DNA from 2 places in the Lysinibacillus sp. FSL W7-1291 genome. Region 2 is predicted to be linked to the other one. Evidence: a T-box and tRNA genes for the amino acid it is inferred to sense, from the RefSeq annotation. Region 2 holds a T-box; the other holds one or more tRNA genes.
The links. The T-box of region 2 lies ahead of proS (proline--tRNA ligase). A T-box ahead of a tRNA ligase gene usually reads a tRNA of that ligase, here a tRNA-Pro.

Region 1 (7,411 bases), 2.1 Mb from region 2:
GGAATTTCACGTGTTCCGCCGTACTCAGGATCCACTCAGGAGAGAACGAACTTTCGACTACAGGGCTTTTACCTGCTCTGGCGGACCTTTCCAAGTCGCTTCATCTAACTCGCTCTTTTGTAACTCCGTATTGAGTGTCCTACAACCCCAAGAGGCAAGCCTCTTGGTTTGGGCTCTTCCCGTTTCGCTCGCCGCTACTCAGGGAATCGATTTTTCTTTCTCTTCCTCCAGGTACTTAGATGTTTCAGTTCCCTGGGTCTGCCTTCAAGACGCTATGTATTCACGTCAAGATACTACGCGATTAAACGTAGTGGGTTCCCCCATTCGGAAATCTCCGGATCAAAGCTCACTTACAGCTCCCCGAAGCATATCGGTGTTAGTGCCGTCCTTCTTCGGCTCCTAGTGCCAAGGCATTCGCCGTGCGCCCTTAATAACTTAACCTAACGGCTTTCAATACACATCACATTTCGTTGTCAGCTTCACTCGTTCAATCAGTCACGTACTCAAGTACGCTCCTTCATTCACTCGATTGCTTCCTAGAACTGCTCGTGTCTTGAAACCTTCTAATGTTATTAAGCCTATAAAAAAACTTAAAAAATAAATGTGTTTGTTACAATTTCAATGTCGTTTTATCCAGTTTTCAAAGAACAAAGATTGGTGGAGCCTAGCGGGATCGAACCGCTGACCTCCTGCGTGCAAGGCAGGCGCTCTCCCAGCTGAGCTAAGGCCCCAAGAGGTATATATGGTGGGCCTAAATGGACTCGAACCATCGACCTCACGCTTATCAGGCGTGCGCTCTAACCAGCTGAGCTATAGGCCCTCTTGGAAGTTTTATATTATTTAATAAACCTTCAAAACTGAACGCAAAACGTAATCTTACAAACCCTAGGTTTGTATTCCGAAATAATCCTTAGAAAGGAGGTGATCCAGCCGCACCTTCCGATACGGCTACCTTGTTACGACTTCACCCCAATCATCTATCCCACCTTCGGCGGCTGGCTCCAAAAGGTTACCTCACCGACTTCGGGTGTTACAAACTCTCGTGGTGTGACGGGCGGTGTGTACAAGGCTTGGAACGTATTCACCGCGGCATGCTGATCCGCGATTACTAGCGATTAAAGCTTCATGTAGGCGAGTTGCAGCCTACAATCCGAACTGAGAACGACTTTATCGGATTAGCTCCCTCTCGCGAGTTGGCAACCGTTTGTATCGTCCATTGTAGCACGTGTGTAGCCCAGGTCATAAGGGGCATGATGATTTGACGTCATCCCCACCTTCCTCCGGTTTGTCACCAGTCACCTTAGAGTGCCCAACTAAATGATGGCAACTAAGATCAAGGGTTGCGCTCGTTGCGGGACTTAACCCAACATCTCACGACACGAGCTGACGACAACCATGCACCACCTGTCACCGTTGCCCCCGAAGGGGAAACTATATCTCTACAGTGGTCAACGGGATGTCAAGACCTGGTAAGGTTCTTCGCGTTGCTTCGAATTAAACCACATGCTCCACCGCTTGTGCGGGCCCCCGTCAATTCCTTTGAGTTTCAGTCTTGCGACCGTACTCCCCAGGCGGAGTGCTTAATGCGTTAGCTGCAGCACTAAGGGGCGGAAACCCCCTAACACTTAGCACTCATCGTTTACGGCGTGGACTACCAGGGTATCTAATCCTGTTTGCTCCCCACGCTTTCGCGCCTCAGTGTCAGTTACAGACCAGATAGTCGCCTTCGCCACTGGTGTTCCTCCAAATCTCTACGCATTTCACCGCTACACTTGGAATTCCACTATCCTCTTCTGCACTCAAGTCTCCCAGTTTCCAATGACCCTCCACGGTTGAGCCGTGGGCTTTCACATCAGACTTAAGAAACCACCTGCGCGCGCTTTACGCCCAATAATTACGGACAACGCTTGCCACCTACGTATTACCGCGGCTGCTGGCACGTAGTTAGCCGTGGCTTTCTAATAAGGTACCGTCAAGGTACAGCCAGTTACTACTGTACTTGTTCTTCCCTTACAACAGAGTTTTACGAACCGAAATCCTTCTTCACTCACGCGGCGTTGCTCCATCAGGCTTTCGCCCATTGTGGAAGATTCCCTACTGCTGCCTCCCGTAGGAGTCTGGGCCGTGTCTCAGTCCCAGTGTGGCCGATCACCCTCTCAGGTCGGCTACGCATCGTCGCCTTGGTGAGCCGTTACCTCACCAACTAGCTAATGCGCCGCGGGCCCATCCTATAGCGACAGCCGAAACCGTCTTTCAGTGTTTCACCATGAGGTGAAACAGATTATTCGGTATTAGCCCCATTTCCCGGAGTTATCCCAAACTATAAGGTAGGTTGCCCACGTGTTACTCACCCGTCCGCCGCTAACGTCAAAGGAGCAAGCTCCTTCTCTGTTCGCTCGACTTGCATGTATTAGGCACGCCGCCAGCGTTCGTCCTGAGCCAGGATCAAACTCTCCATAAAAGAAATTTGAATAGCTCAAATTGTTTTGCTGGCATCAATTTTGATGTCCAAAATTTTGTTTCGTTCACTAACAGAAGTTAGTTACTGAAAACTTTATTGATTACGTTTTGCTTGTTCAGTTTTCAAGGTTCATTTAATAAATCGAATTGGTGGAGCCTAGCGGGATCGAACCGCTGACCTCCTGCGTGCAAGGCAGGCGCTCTCCCAGCTGAGCTAAGGCCCCATATATTTTTAGGAAATGGTCGGGAAGACAGGATTCGAACCTGCGACCCCTTGGTCCCAAACCAAGTGCTCTACCAAGCTGAGCTACTTCCCGTTCTTTTTTGGCGCGCCCGACAGGAGTCGAACCCATAACCTTCTGATCCGTAGTCAGACGCTCTATCCAATTGAGCTACGGGCGCATTAAAAATGGTGCCGAGGATGGAATCGAACCGGTACGGTAGTCACCTACCGCAGGATTTTAAGTCCTGTGCGTCTGCCAGTTCCGCCACCCCATAAGACATTTGGAGCGGAAGACGAGGTTCGAACTCGCGACCCCCACCTTGGCAAGGTGGTGTTCTACCACTGAACTACTTCCGCATGTGCATAAGTTTTTTTATCTGGCAATGAAATAATGGTGCGGGTGAAGGGAGTCGAACCCCCACGCCTTGCGGCGCTAGATCCTAAGTCTAGTGCGTCTGCCAATTCCGCCACACCCGCTTATTATTATTTAAAAATGGTGAGCCATGAAGGACTCGAACCTTCGACCCTCTGATTAAAAGTCAGATGCTCTACCAACTGAGCTAATGGCTCTAAAAAATGGTGCTTAGCTATAGGAATCGAACCCACGACCTACTGATTACAAGTCAGTTGCTCTACCTGCTGAGCTAAACCGGCATATGGTGGAGGATGACGGGCTCGAACCGCCGACCCTCTGCTTGTAAGGCAGATGCTCTCCCAGCTGAGCTAATCCTCCTGGGTAATATGCCTAGCGATGTCCTACTCTCACAGGGGGAAGCCCCCAACTACCATCGGCGCTAAAGAGCTTAACTTCCGTGTTCGGTATGGGAACGGGTGTGACCTCTTTGCCATCATCACTAGACTTTTAAAAGACAAGATTTATTATAACTTATTTCGTTATAAATGCAAGCTTTTTTAAACTTTCTTGTTCTTTCAAAACTGGATAAACGGTTCATTGAATGGTTCAAACATTTTGGTTAAGTCCTCGATCGATTAGTATTCGTCAGCTCCATGTGTCACCACACTTCCACCTCGAACCTATCTACCTCATCGTCTTTGAGGGATCTTACTTACTTGCGTAATGGGAAATCTCATCTTGAGGGGGGCTTCATGCTTAGATGCTTTCAGCACTTATCCCGTCCACACATAGCTACCCAGCGATGCCTTTGGCAAGACAACTGGTACACCAGCGGTGTGTCCATCCCAAGGTCCTCTCGTACTAAGGACAGCTCCTCTCAAATTTCCTACGCCCACGACGGATAGGGACCGAACTGTCTCACGACGTTCTGAACCCAGCTCGCGTACCGCTTTAATGGGCGAACAGCCCAACCCTTGGGACCGACTACAGCCCCAGGATGCGATGAGCCGACATCGAGGTGCCAAACCTCCCCGTCGATGTGGACTCTTGGGGGAGATAAGCCTGTTATCCCCGGGTAGCTTTTATCCGTTGAGCGATGGCCCTTCCATGCGGAACCACCGGATCACTAAGCCCGTCTTTCGACCCTGCTCGACTTGTAGGTCTCGCAGTCAAGCTCCCTTGTGCCTTTACACTCTACGAATGATTTCCAACCATTCTGAGGGAACCTTTGGGCGCCTCCGTTACCTTTTAGGAGGCGACCGCCCCAGTCAAACTGTCCGCCTGACACTGTCTCCTGCCCCGCTAAGGGGCATGGGTTAGAATTTCAATACAACCAGGGTAGTATCCCACCGACGCCTCCTTCGAAGCTGGCGCTCCGAGATCTCTGGCTCCTACCTATCCTGTACAAGTTGTACCAAAATTCAATATCAGGCTACAGTAAAGCTCCACGGGGTCTTTCCGTCCTGTCGCGGGTAACCTGCATCTTCACAGGTACTATAATTTCACCGAGTCTCTCGTTGAGACAGTGCCCAGATCGTTACGCCTTTCGTGCGGGTCGGAACTTACCCGACAAGGAATTTCGCTACCTTAGGACCGTTATAGTTACGGCCGCCGTTTACTGGGGCTTCAATTCGCAGCTTCGCTTGCGCTAACCACTCCTCTTAACCTTCCAGCACGGGCAGGCGTCAGCCCCTATACGTCACCTTACGGTTTTGCAGAGACCTGTGTTTTTGCTAAACAGTCGCCTGGGCCTATTCACTGCGGCTCTCATGCGCTTGCACGCTCAAGAGCACCCCTTCTCCCGAAGTTACGGGGTCATTTTGCCGAGTTCCTTAACGAGAGTTCTCTCGCACACCTTAGGATTCTCTCCTCGACTACCTGTGTCGGTTTGCGGTACGGGCACCTCTCACCTCGATAGAGGCTTTTCTTGGCAGTGTGAAATCAGGAACTTCGTCCATACGGACTCGCCATCACAGCTCAACGTTACAGTGTGCGGATTTGCCTACACACACGCCTTACTGCTTGGACGCGCATAACCAACAGCGCGCTTACCCTATCCTACTGCGTCCCCCCATTTCTCAAACGGTGAGGAGGTGGTACAGGAATATCAACCTGTTGTCCATCGCCTACGCCTATCGGCCTCGGCTTAGGTCCCGACTAACCCTGAGCGGACGAGCCTTCCTCAGGAAACCTTAGTCATACGGTGGACGGGATTCTCACCCGTCTTTCGCTACTCATACCGGCATTCTCACTTCTAAGCGCTCCACCAGTCCTTCCGGTCTGACTTCAACGCACTTAGAACGCTCTCCTACCACTGACATCGTAGATGTCAATCCACAGCTTCGGTGAATCGTTTAGCCCCGATACATTTTCGGCGCAGCGTCACTCGACCAGTGAGCTATTACGCACTCTTTAAATGATGGCTGCTTCTAAGCCAACATCCTGGTTGTCTGTGCAACGCCACATCCTTTTCCACTTAACGATTACTTTGGGACCTTAGCTGGTGGTCTGGGCTGTTTCCCTTTTGACTACGGATCTTATCACTCGCAGTCTGACTCCCGTGTATAAATATCTGGCATTCGGAGTTTGTCTGAATTCGGTAAACCGATGGCCCCCTAGTCCAAACAGTGCTCTACCTCCAGTATTCTCATCACGAGGCTAGCCCTAAAGCTATTTCGGAGAGAACCAGCTATCTCCAAGTTCGATTGGAATTTCTCCGCTACCCACACCTCATCCCCGCACTTTTCAACGTGCGTGGGTTCGGGCCTCCAGTAAGTGTTACCTTACCTTCACCCTGGACATGGGTAGATCACCTGGTTTCGGGTCTACGACCACGTACTATTTCGCCCTATTCAGACTCGCTTTCGCTGCGGCTCCGCCTTCTAAAGCTTAACCTCGCACGTAATCGTAACTCGTAGGTTCATTCTACAAAAGGCACGCTATCACCCATTAACGGGCTCTAACTACTTGTAGGCACACGGTTTCAGGATCTCTTTCACTCCCCTTCCGGGTGCTTTTCACCTTTCCCTCACGGTACTGGTTCACTATCGGTCACTAGGTAGTATTTAGCCTTGGGAGATGGTCCTCCCAGATTCCGACGGAATTTCACGTGTTCCGCCGTACTCAGGATCCACTCAGGAGAGAACGAACTTTCGACTACAGGGCTTTTACCTGCTCTGGCGGACCTTTCCAAGTCGCTTCATCTAACTCGCTCTTTTGTAACTCCGTATTGAGTGTCCTACAACCCCAAGAGGCAAGCCTCTTGGTTTGGGCTCTTCCCGTTTCGCTCGCCGCTACTCAGGGAATCGATTTTTCTTTCTCTTCCTCCAGGTACTTAGATGTTTCAGTTCCCTGGGTCTGCCTTCAAGACGCTATGTATTCACGTCAAGATACTACGCCATTAAACGTAGTGGGTTCCCCCATTCGGAAATCTCCGGATCAAAGCTCACTTACAGCTCCCCGAAGCATATCGGTGTTAGTGCCGTCCTTCTTCGGCTCCTAGTGCCAAGGCATTCGCCGTGCGCCCTTAATAACTTAACCAAGTTATTAAGCCTATAAAAAAACTTAAAAAATAAATGTGTTTGTTACAATTTCAATGTCGTTTTATCCAGTTTTCAAAGAACAAGTTTTGAAGCTTTTCATTCAAGAAGAATGAACCTTCAAAACTGAACGCAAAACGTAATCTTACAAACCCTAGGTTTGTATTCCGAAATAATCCTTAGAAAGGAGGTGATCCAGCCGCACCTTCCGATACGGCTACCTTGTTACGACTTCACCCCAATCATCTATCCCACCTTCGGCGGCTGGCTCCAAAAGGTTACCTCACCGACTTCGGGTGTTACAAACTCTCGTGGTGTGACGGGCGGTGTGTACAAGGCCCGGAACGTATTCACCGCGGCATGCTGATCCGCGATTACTAGCGATTCCGCTTCATGTAGGCGAGTTGCAGCCTACAATCCGAACTGAGAACGACTTTATCGGATTAGCTCCCTCTCGCGAGTTGGCAACCGTTTGTATCGTCCATTGTAGCACGTGTGTAGCCCAGGTCATAAGGGGCATGATGATTTGACGTCATCCCCACCTTCCTCCGGTTTGTCACCTAAGCAGTCACCTTAGAGTGCCCAACTAAATGATGGCAACTAAGATCAAGGGTTGCGCTCGTTGCGGGACTTAACCCAACATCTCACGACACGAGCTGACGACAACCATGCACCACCTGTCACCGTTGCCCCCGAAGGGGAAACTATATCTCTACAGTGGTCAACGGGATGTCAAGACCTGGTAAGGTTCTTCGCGTTGCTTCGAATTAAACCACATGCTCCACCGCTTGTGCGGGCCCCCGTCAATTCCTTTGAGTTTCAGTCTTGCGACCG
Region 2 (7,411 bases):
AGGTTCTACAGTAATTGTCTTAAATCAGACGAGAAAAGTTCTACTTCAATTTCGTGCTGATATCGAAATGTGGGGATTACCTGGAGGAGCAATGGAGCCAGGGGAAACCCTTGAAGAAACAGCGAAACGAGAGCTGTATGAAGAGACAGGACTATTTTAAATATCCTAATGGGGATGAGGTATTCGGCGTAACGGCAGTCTTTTTAACTGATCAGACAGATGGAAGGCTCACTATGATGGATGGCGCAAGCTTAAAATTGGACTACTTCCCGAAAGCAAAGGATTTAATTGATCGCCACCTCATAACAACAGCCTCCTAATTAAATAGGAGGCTGTTGTAGTCGTTATTAATAGGCTTGTGCAAACCAAACCGTATGTTTAGCTTCATTTCCACAGCCAATACATGTTGTTTTTGTTGTTGGTGGATTAAACGGCATATTACGAGATGTATATTTTGTTTCTTCCTTCACTTTTTCCTCGCATGCATCTTCTCCACACCAACCAGCTAGTACCCAGCCAGGAATTGTACCGTTTGCTTTGGCTGCTTCAATATGCTGTTGTAATTGTGGTAATGAATCAATCATTGTATGTGTGTTTGCTTCACGGAACTGACGTGCTTTTTCGAGTAAGCGCGCTTGCATGGTTGTTAATTCTTCTTCAATGGCTGTGATAATCGTAGCTAAATCAATTGTTCGTTTTTCCTCTTCATCACGGGCTTTAAGTAGAGCTTGATTGTTGTCAAGATCACGCGGTCCTAATTCAATGCGAACTGGCACCCCTTTTAGCTCCCATTCATTAAACTTAAAGCCTGGTGATTGGTCCGAATCGTCAAGGCGTACGCGAATGCCCTTCGCTTTTAAAGCGACAAAAATTTCATCTAAATGCTCCATAATTTGAGGGTTCTTTTTCCATGGTCCCACTGGAATTAAAACAACTTGAGTTGGCGCGATACGTGGAGGTAAAACAAGCCCCTGCTCATCACCATGTACCATAATTACCGAGCCGATTAAGCGCGTAGATGTACCCCAAGATGTTGTGTGTACATACTCATGCTGGTTCGCTTTATTTAAATACTTAATGTTAAAGGCTTCTGCAAATTTCGTACCTAAATAATGAGATGTACCAGCTTGCACAGCCTTGCCATTTTTCATCATCGCCTCAATCGAATACGTATCGACAGCACCTGCAAAACGTTCAGAAGGGGTTTTTTGTCCGTCATAAACTGGAATTGCTAGTACTTGTTCTACAACTTCTTTATAGATTTCAAGCATTTGCATCGTTTCTTGACGAGCATCCTCTTCATCGACGTGCGCTGTATGTCCTTCTTGCCATAAAAATTCAGATGTGCGAATAAAAGGAAGAGTTTTCTTTTCCCAACGGAAGACGTTTGCCCATTGATTAATCAAAACGGGTAGGTCACGGTAGCTTTTAATCCAATTGGAGTAAAGATGGCCAATCATCGTTTCAGACGTTGGACGTAGTGCCAGACGTTCTTCTAATTGTTCCCCTGCTGCCTCTGTTACCCAAGGTAGCTCAGGTGAGAATCCTTCGATATGATCCTTTTCTTTTTGGAAGAAAGATTCAGGAATAAGCATTGGGAAATAGGCATTACGATGCCCTGTCTCTTTAAAGCGACGATCCATTTCCTCTTGAATATGCTCCCAAATCTCATAGCCATCAGGTTTAAAGGCAATACAGCCACGAACAGGTGTATAATCCATTAAATCAGCTTTTTGGATAGTCTCAATATACCATTTCGAAAAATCTTCTAATTGTTTTGACATGTGATCTCCTCCAATTTTTGTTAAATCATTGTTGCCTTGGTGTAAGAAAAACAGTGCCATCTACCAGGGCGTTTAGCTTGTTTCAGCGAGCTGTTACTATCAAGCTGAATGAAAAAGCACAAAGCTGTCCTCTGAATAAGGACGTCTTTGTGCTGGATAGACGTGGTACCACCTTGATTTAGCTTTAAGTAGAACTTAAAACCCTCTCACGTTTGGTAACGAAAACGACTCGGTTATGTTTGCATAACATCTCCGTGGTAGGTGTTCAGTAAAGAAGCGGTGATATAGCTCTCAGCAATTGCTATATTTTCTGTCTCACAATTCTTACTTACTTGGCCACATCATCAAATTGAATATTGTCTGAACTGTTTGGCTTTATCCCACTTTAGCAAAATCATTCAGGAATAGCAATTCATAACTGGTCTATTTTGTCACAGAATTAACGATTAAATCTGTAAAATCATCTACAGACAATGGCTTACTGAAATAATAACCCTGCACATACTCACAGCCATGCTCACGAAGTACGTTCAATTCAGCTTCTTCCTCGACACCTTCAGCAACTACTTGAAGATTTAAAGCATGTGCTAAGGAAATCATAGCTGAAATCATCGCAATCCCTGATTTTTCAGGCACAATGTCACGGACAAAGGCACGGTCAATTTTAAGGACATCCACAGGGAATTTTTTTAAGTAGTTTAACGATGAATAGCCTGTCCCGAAATCGTCTAATGAAATCGTAATGCCCAATGCCCGTAATTGCTTGATCGTATCAATTAAATCTTCCGTATAATCAAGCATACTCATTTCCGTAATTTCAATTTCTAATAAGTGTGGGTCAATGCCTGTTTCTGCAATGACTTCACACACCATGTCCACAAAGCTACTTGTACTAATATGAATCGGAGAAATATTGACGGCTACGCGCAATGTTAAATTATGTGCTTCATTCCAAAAACGAGCTTGAGCACAGGCTTTATGTAATACCCAAACACCGATATCATTAATAAGCCCACATTCTTCTGCAAATGGAATAAAACGATCTGGTGGAATATGACCTAATTCAGGATCATACCAGCGTAGCAAGGCTTCCATGCCAATGACCGTATCTGTTTTTAAATCAATTTTAGGCTGGTAATGTAATTCTAAGCGGTCCTGTTTTAATGCTTGGTGTAATTTTGTTTCTAATAGAAGCCATTTATCGTTGGCTTCATCCATATTGTCACGGTATAAACGGTACTGATTTCCACGCGTAGATTTTGCTGCATACATGGCAATATCCGCATTTTTCAATAATTCTTCTACAGAGTTTGCATGATCTGGGAATATACTAATGCCGATACTGATGCTTGCATAAAATTCATAGGTATCGACGATGAAACTTTCATTGAAGACATTAATGATTTCTTTGGCCATTTCGTCAATGCGACTGACGTCATTTAAAATCATGACAAATTCATCACTATTGTGGCGATAGAATGAATTAGATGTATAATCAACATTTCGTAGACGATTCGACATTTCCACTAAAAACATATCGCCGATAATATGACCAAGCCCGTCGTTAATGTGTTTGAATCGATTCACATCAATGAAAAATAACGCAAATTTATCTCCTGTACGTCGAGATTGATGGAATTCATTTTCTAAACGCTGTTCTAGTTTACGACGATTTGGCAGTCCTGTTAATTCATCGTGATAGGCAATATGGGTAATTTTTTTTATGTCCTTTTGCGCTGTAATATCGACGCGAATGGCGATATATTGATAAGGCTTTCCCTTTTCATCAAGGAATGGGAAAATCGTTGTCTTTACCCAATATAAACTGCCATCTTTCGCACGATTGCACACCTCGCCATTCCACATATCACCATTACCTATTGTTCTCCACATCTCTCTAAAGAAAGATTTAGGATGGAAGCCTGAGTTAAGTAAACGGTGATCTTGACCTAATAATTCTTCACGCGTATACTTCGAAATTTTGCAAAAATGATCATTAACAAACGTAATTTTCCCGGTACGATCGGTAATCGCTACAATGATGGAACTATTCATGGCGGAAAAGATATCTTGTAATTCTTTTAGACTATAGTTCATTTGATTAATGCTATTAGGCGTGATATTCATCATTTTCATTCTCCGTTCATTAAAATATGAAGGGTTTGGTACTTTTGCTTTATCTTACAGCGAGGTATAAAGTTGTGGTATATCGCCCTTTTTTATGTAATTATATTATAGTCTTAGAAAAGCAGTTAATTCAACCCAAATATCAAAAACATCTAAAGCCCTATTTGAGGATTTATGAGAAAATAGCCAAAAAATAGCGGTTATAAACACCCTGAATTTACCTAATCGTAAAGTTTTTTGATACTTTTGTACTATTGAAAGTGCTTTCTTTAGGCTATTTATCTATTAAATACAAATTTCAATTATGCTAGATAAAGAGAATGCAGCTATGTAAATTTTTTGTGAAAGCAAAAATACCTTACGAACCCACAGAGGTAATAAGGTATTTTACAAGTTAAGAAACCTCATATTCGATTGACTCTTCTGATGATTTTGCATATTGGTTATATGCATGTAACTGCTCTTGCGATAAATTTAAAATATAATAGTGAAAATTAATAGGCTCGAGTCCGTGCTCCTCACATACTTGGCGGTAAAATTCATAACCCTCTCGATAATCTGTCACCCTTCTAACTTCCTTTCATGATTGCTACTAAATGTGGTTTTTTATTTTTGTTATATAACAGCATTATTATTTTCTAAACATATATAACAGAGTGTAATGCTTGTCAATAAATTATCTGAAATTTCTTTTATAAATCACAAAAGCCCAAACCATTGTATTTAGTATGGCTGGGCTTTTCATAAAATATTCACGTCGGCTTCCGTCATAACCACGTCCTTTAAATGCCTAATTGTTTTGCTTGCATGTTATAAGCAGACAGTTGTTGCTGTGATAACTGTAATACATAATAGCGGAAAGAAATTGGCTCTAATCCATAACGCTCACACATTTCACAATAAAATTCATAGCCGTCTCGATACTTTGTCATTAAAAATTCCTCCTTGATTTGAAAACTGTTTTATAACAGTTGTTGTTATTTTTATTTAATATATAACAGATTATGTAGCACGTCAAGAGGTTATGATAGAAAAAACATATAACAATAAAAGGAATTTGGCTCACACTTGTGTGCTCAAATCCCTCTATACTTACTTACCATATGTTTATTTCATTATTTCTTGTATTTGCTCGATATGACGCTGCTCGTGTAAATAAACCATTTCAATCCATTGATCGAGTGGCAATGTACCTAAGGCTGGGTGCTTCACAGCATATTTTGTTAAAATTTCAGGTTCTTCGATTGTTTGTAAAAAAGCGAGAAAATTCATTCTTGATGTGGCTAGTAAATCTAGCATCTCCTGAACGGTAAAAGGCTGATCTATTGGCTCCACAATAGTTGGTGCTTGAAATTTTTTTGTTCTATCCAAAACAACAAGCTGAACATTTTTTCTTGCAGGTGATGATTGTTCTTGGGCTTGTAATCCCCATGTAATGGCTTTTTTGGCTGCTTCCTCTACTAACACAAGATGATGACAGATTTGTGCTACACTCCAGCTTTGTGCATCTGGTTTGTCATTAAAGCTTGTATTGTCTAAGTTTTGAATCGTTTGAAGTAATTGCGCCCTTGTTGCGTCGAATTGTTCTTTTGCTACTAACATCATAAGTTAACCCCCTTCATTTGGCATACTACTATATTCGACAGAGAGGGGTAAAAATCATCTCTCGCGCACAATATTAAAGGGATTATTTTCTAAAACATGTTGTAGCTGCTCGTCCTCTATATGCGTATAAATTTGAGTCGTCGCTACACTTGAATGTCCTAAGATATGCTGTAAGCTCCGAATATCTGCACCTGCTTTATACATCATAGTCGCAGATGTATGACGCAACTTATGTGGTGTAAGTCGTTCCTTTTGAAGACCTGATTGTTGATTAATACGTTTCACGATTTTGGCAACAGTTTGGCGCGTAAAGCGTGTTCCTTTTTGTGAGACGAAAAGAGGCTCATCCCCGTCCCCCTTATAAGGCGTTTTCCCACTATTTTCATAATCTGCGAGTGCCTGCAAACAGCTATCGTTTAAGTAGACAGTACGCTCCTTATTGCCCTTCCCGACAACCGTTAAATAACGTCCTTGAATAGATGTTTTATTGAGCTGGCAAAGCTCCGTCACACGTATTCCTAAATTTAAGAAAAACATCATCATACAGTAATTTCTTGGTGATGCCTGATTTGTTGGTATTCCATCGATAAATTGAGTAGCCTCTTGAAGATTCATATAAATTGGTCTTTTTCGGCCAATTTTTGGTGTTTCTAATTCTTCTGCTGGATTTTCCTCAATAAGTCGACGTTTTCCTTTCAAGTACTTGAAAAAGGATTTTAATGTCGCCACTTTTCGTGCCCTCGAAGCAGCAGAATTTCCTCGCTGTACCTCACAGTACTCCATAAAGTAATAAAGATCCTCTAATGTAATATCACGAATTTCTTCTATTGTAATAGTGGCAATATCAATGGCTACTAAATTTTCTATATCCAGATCCTCCTGGATTGCTTTATGGAAACGGAAAAATAAGGTTAGGTCATATTCATATTCTTTTCTTGTGCGCTGTGATTTTCCTTTGATGGTCGTTAAATAAACTAGAAAATCCTTCATGAATTTCGGTTGCTTGGTATTTTGCATGCTAATCACCTCTATTTGCTCTATTTTACCACGAAAAAACGTTCCCAAATATAAATTTGGGAACTTTATTGAAAAAAATGCCCTTTTTCATGATATAGAACAAACGTTCTTTTTAAGCAATAAAAAAATCCCCTTTTTAAAAAAAGAGGATTTCCTTTTAAATCTTTTGTGACAGTTGCAGGAAAATAGTCATAAAGTTCACGTTAAATGAATATTAAAATCTAGTATACTTCATCTTGATTCAGCTTAAATGCTTGTCTTGCCCACCTTCTACTAAACCGTCAAAAAGGGCTATGTCTTATGGCAATATCGGTGTGATTAATATCAAGTAACTTCTACTTGGTAGCTTGAGTATTGTTTATTTACTTGAAAACAAAGTTACGAGGAGTCGCAATTCGCTTGCCCTGTGAGACGCTTTGAAAAAATAGAAGATGGGTCACTACCCATGTCGATTCGTCTCACAACGCGAATGGTATTATTTTACAAAAACTGAATAAGCACCGTCTGCCTGTTTTGTTAGTGACCAGTTTGTCGATAACATTTGCTGAAGTCTTGCGACTGTCTCCTCATTACACGTTAAATGCTGGATACCTGTTTCTAACAGTTGGTAATCCTTCCCTTCTTCTAATTGAAAGCGAAGTTGCAATAAACGTTGGATGCCTGGCAATGTTACATACTTGATTCGATAATGGCCATGGTACGCTTCTAAGAATTGTTGTTCCCCTTCTTTATAAAGAGCCATTGTCTCATTAAATTCATAGTTTGGTACTTGTTCTTGCCAAGCTGATACATCCCCCGTACGTAAAGCGCGTAAGATCTCTTCTTCTGAAAAATTTAATTTAGATAGTTTATCTAATTCATAAGCTTGCATTAAATTA

Region 1: it has a tRNA-Pro gene. The T-box ahead of proS (proline--tRNA ligase) is inferred to sense a tRNA for this amino acid. The anticodon was not compared.

Annotation. Positions count from the first base shown of each region.
Region 1 covers NZ_CP151994.1:111,907-119,317, reverse strand. The annotation lists rRNA gene NST76_RS00630 (23S ribosomal RNA) at 1-441, opposite strand, end outside; tRNA gene NST76_RS00625 (tRNA-Ala) at 656-731, opposite strand; tRNA gene NST76_RS00620 (tRNA-Ile) at 744-820, opposite strand; rRNA gene NST76_RS00615 (16S ribosomal RNA) at 915-2,461, opposite strand; tRNA gene NST76_RS00610 (tRNA-Ala) at 2,609-2,684, opposite strand; tRNA gene NST76_RS00605 (tRNA-Pro) at 2,701-2,777, opposite strand; tRNA gene NST76_RS00600 (tRNA-Arg) at 2,786-2,862, opposite strand; tRNA gene NST76_RS00595 (tRNA-Gly) at 2,966-3,040, opposite strand; tRNA gene NST76_RS00590 (tRNA-Leu) at 3,076-3,160, opposite strand; tRNA gene NST76_RS00585 (tRNA-Lys) at 3,178-3,253, opposite strand; tRNA gene NST76_RS00580 (tRNA-Thr) at 3,261-3,332, opposite strand; tRNA gene NST76_RS00575 (tRNA-Val) at 3,341-3,416, opposite strand; rRNA gene rrf (5S ribosomal RNA) at 3,427-3,542, opposite strand; rRNA gene NST76_RS00565 (23S ribosomal RNA) at 3,654-6,578, opposite strand; rRNA gene NST76_RS00560 (16S ribosomal RNA) at 6,761-7,411, opposite strand, start outside.
Region 2 covers NZ_CP151994.1:2,246,933-2,254,343, reverse strand. The annotation lists partial or broken gene NST76_RS11015 (NUDIX domain-containing protein) at 1-320, shown strand, start outside; gene proS (proline--tRNA ligase) at 348-1,784, opposite strand; T-box leader at 1,919-2,138, opposite strand; gene NST76_RS11005 (GGDEF domain-containing phosphodiesterase) at 2,208-3,914, opposite strand; gene NST76_RS11000 (hypothetical protein) at 4,306-4,476, opposite strand; gene NST76_RS10995 (hypothetical protein) at 4,694-4,843, opposite strand; gene NST76_RS10990 (DinB family protein) at 5,019-5,513, opposite strand; gene NST76_RS10985 (tyrosine recombinase XerC) at 5,571-6,533, opposite strand; gene NST76_RS10980 (hypothetical protein) at 7,009-7,411, opposite strand, start outside.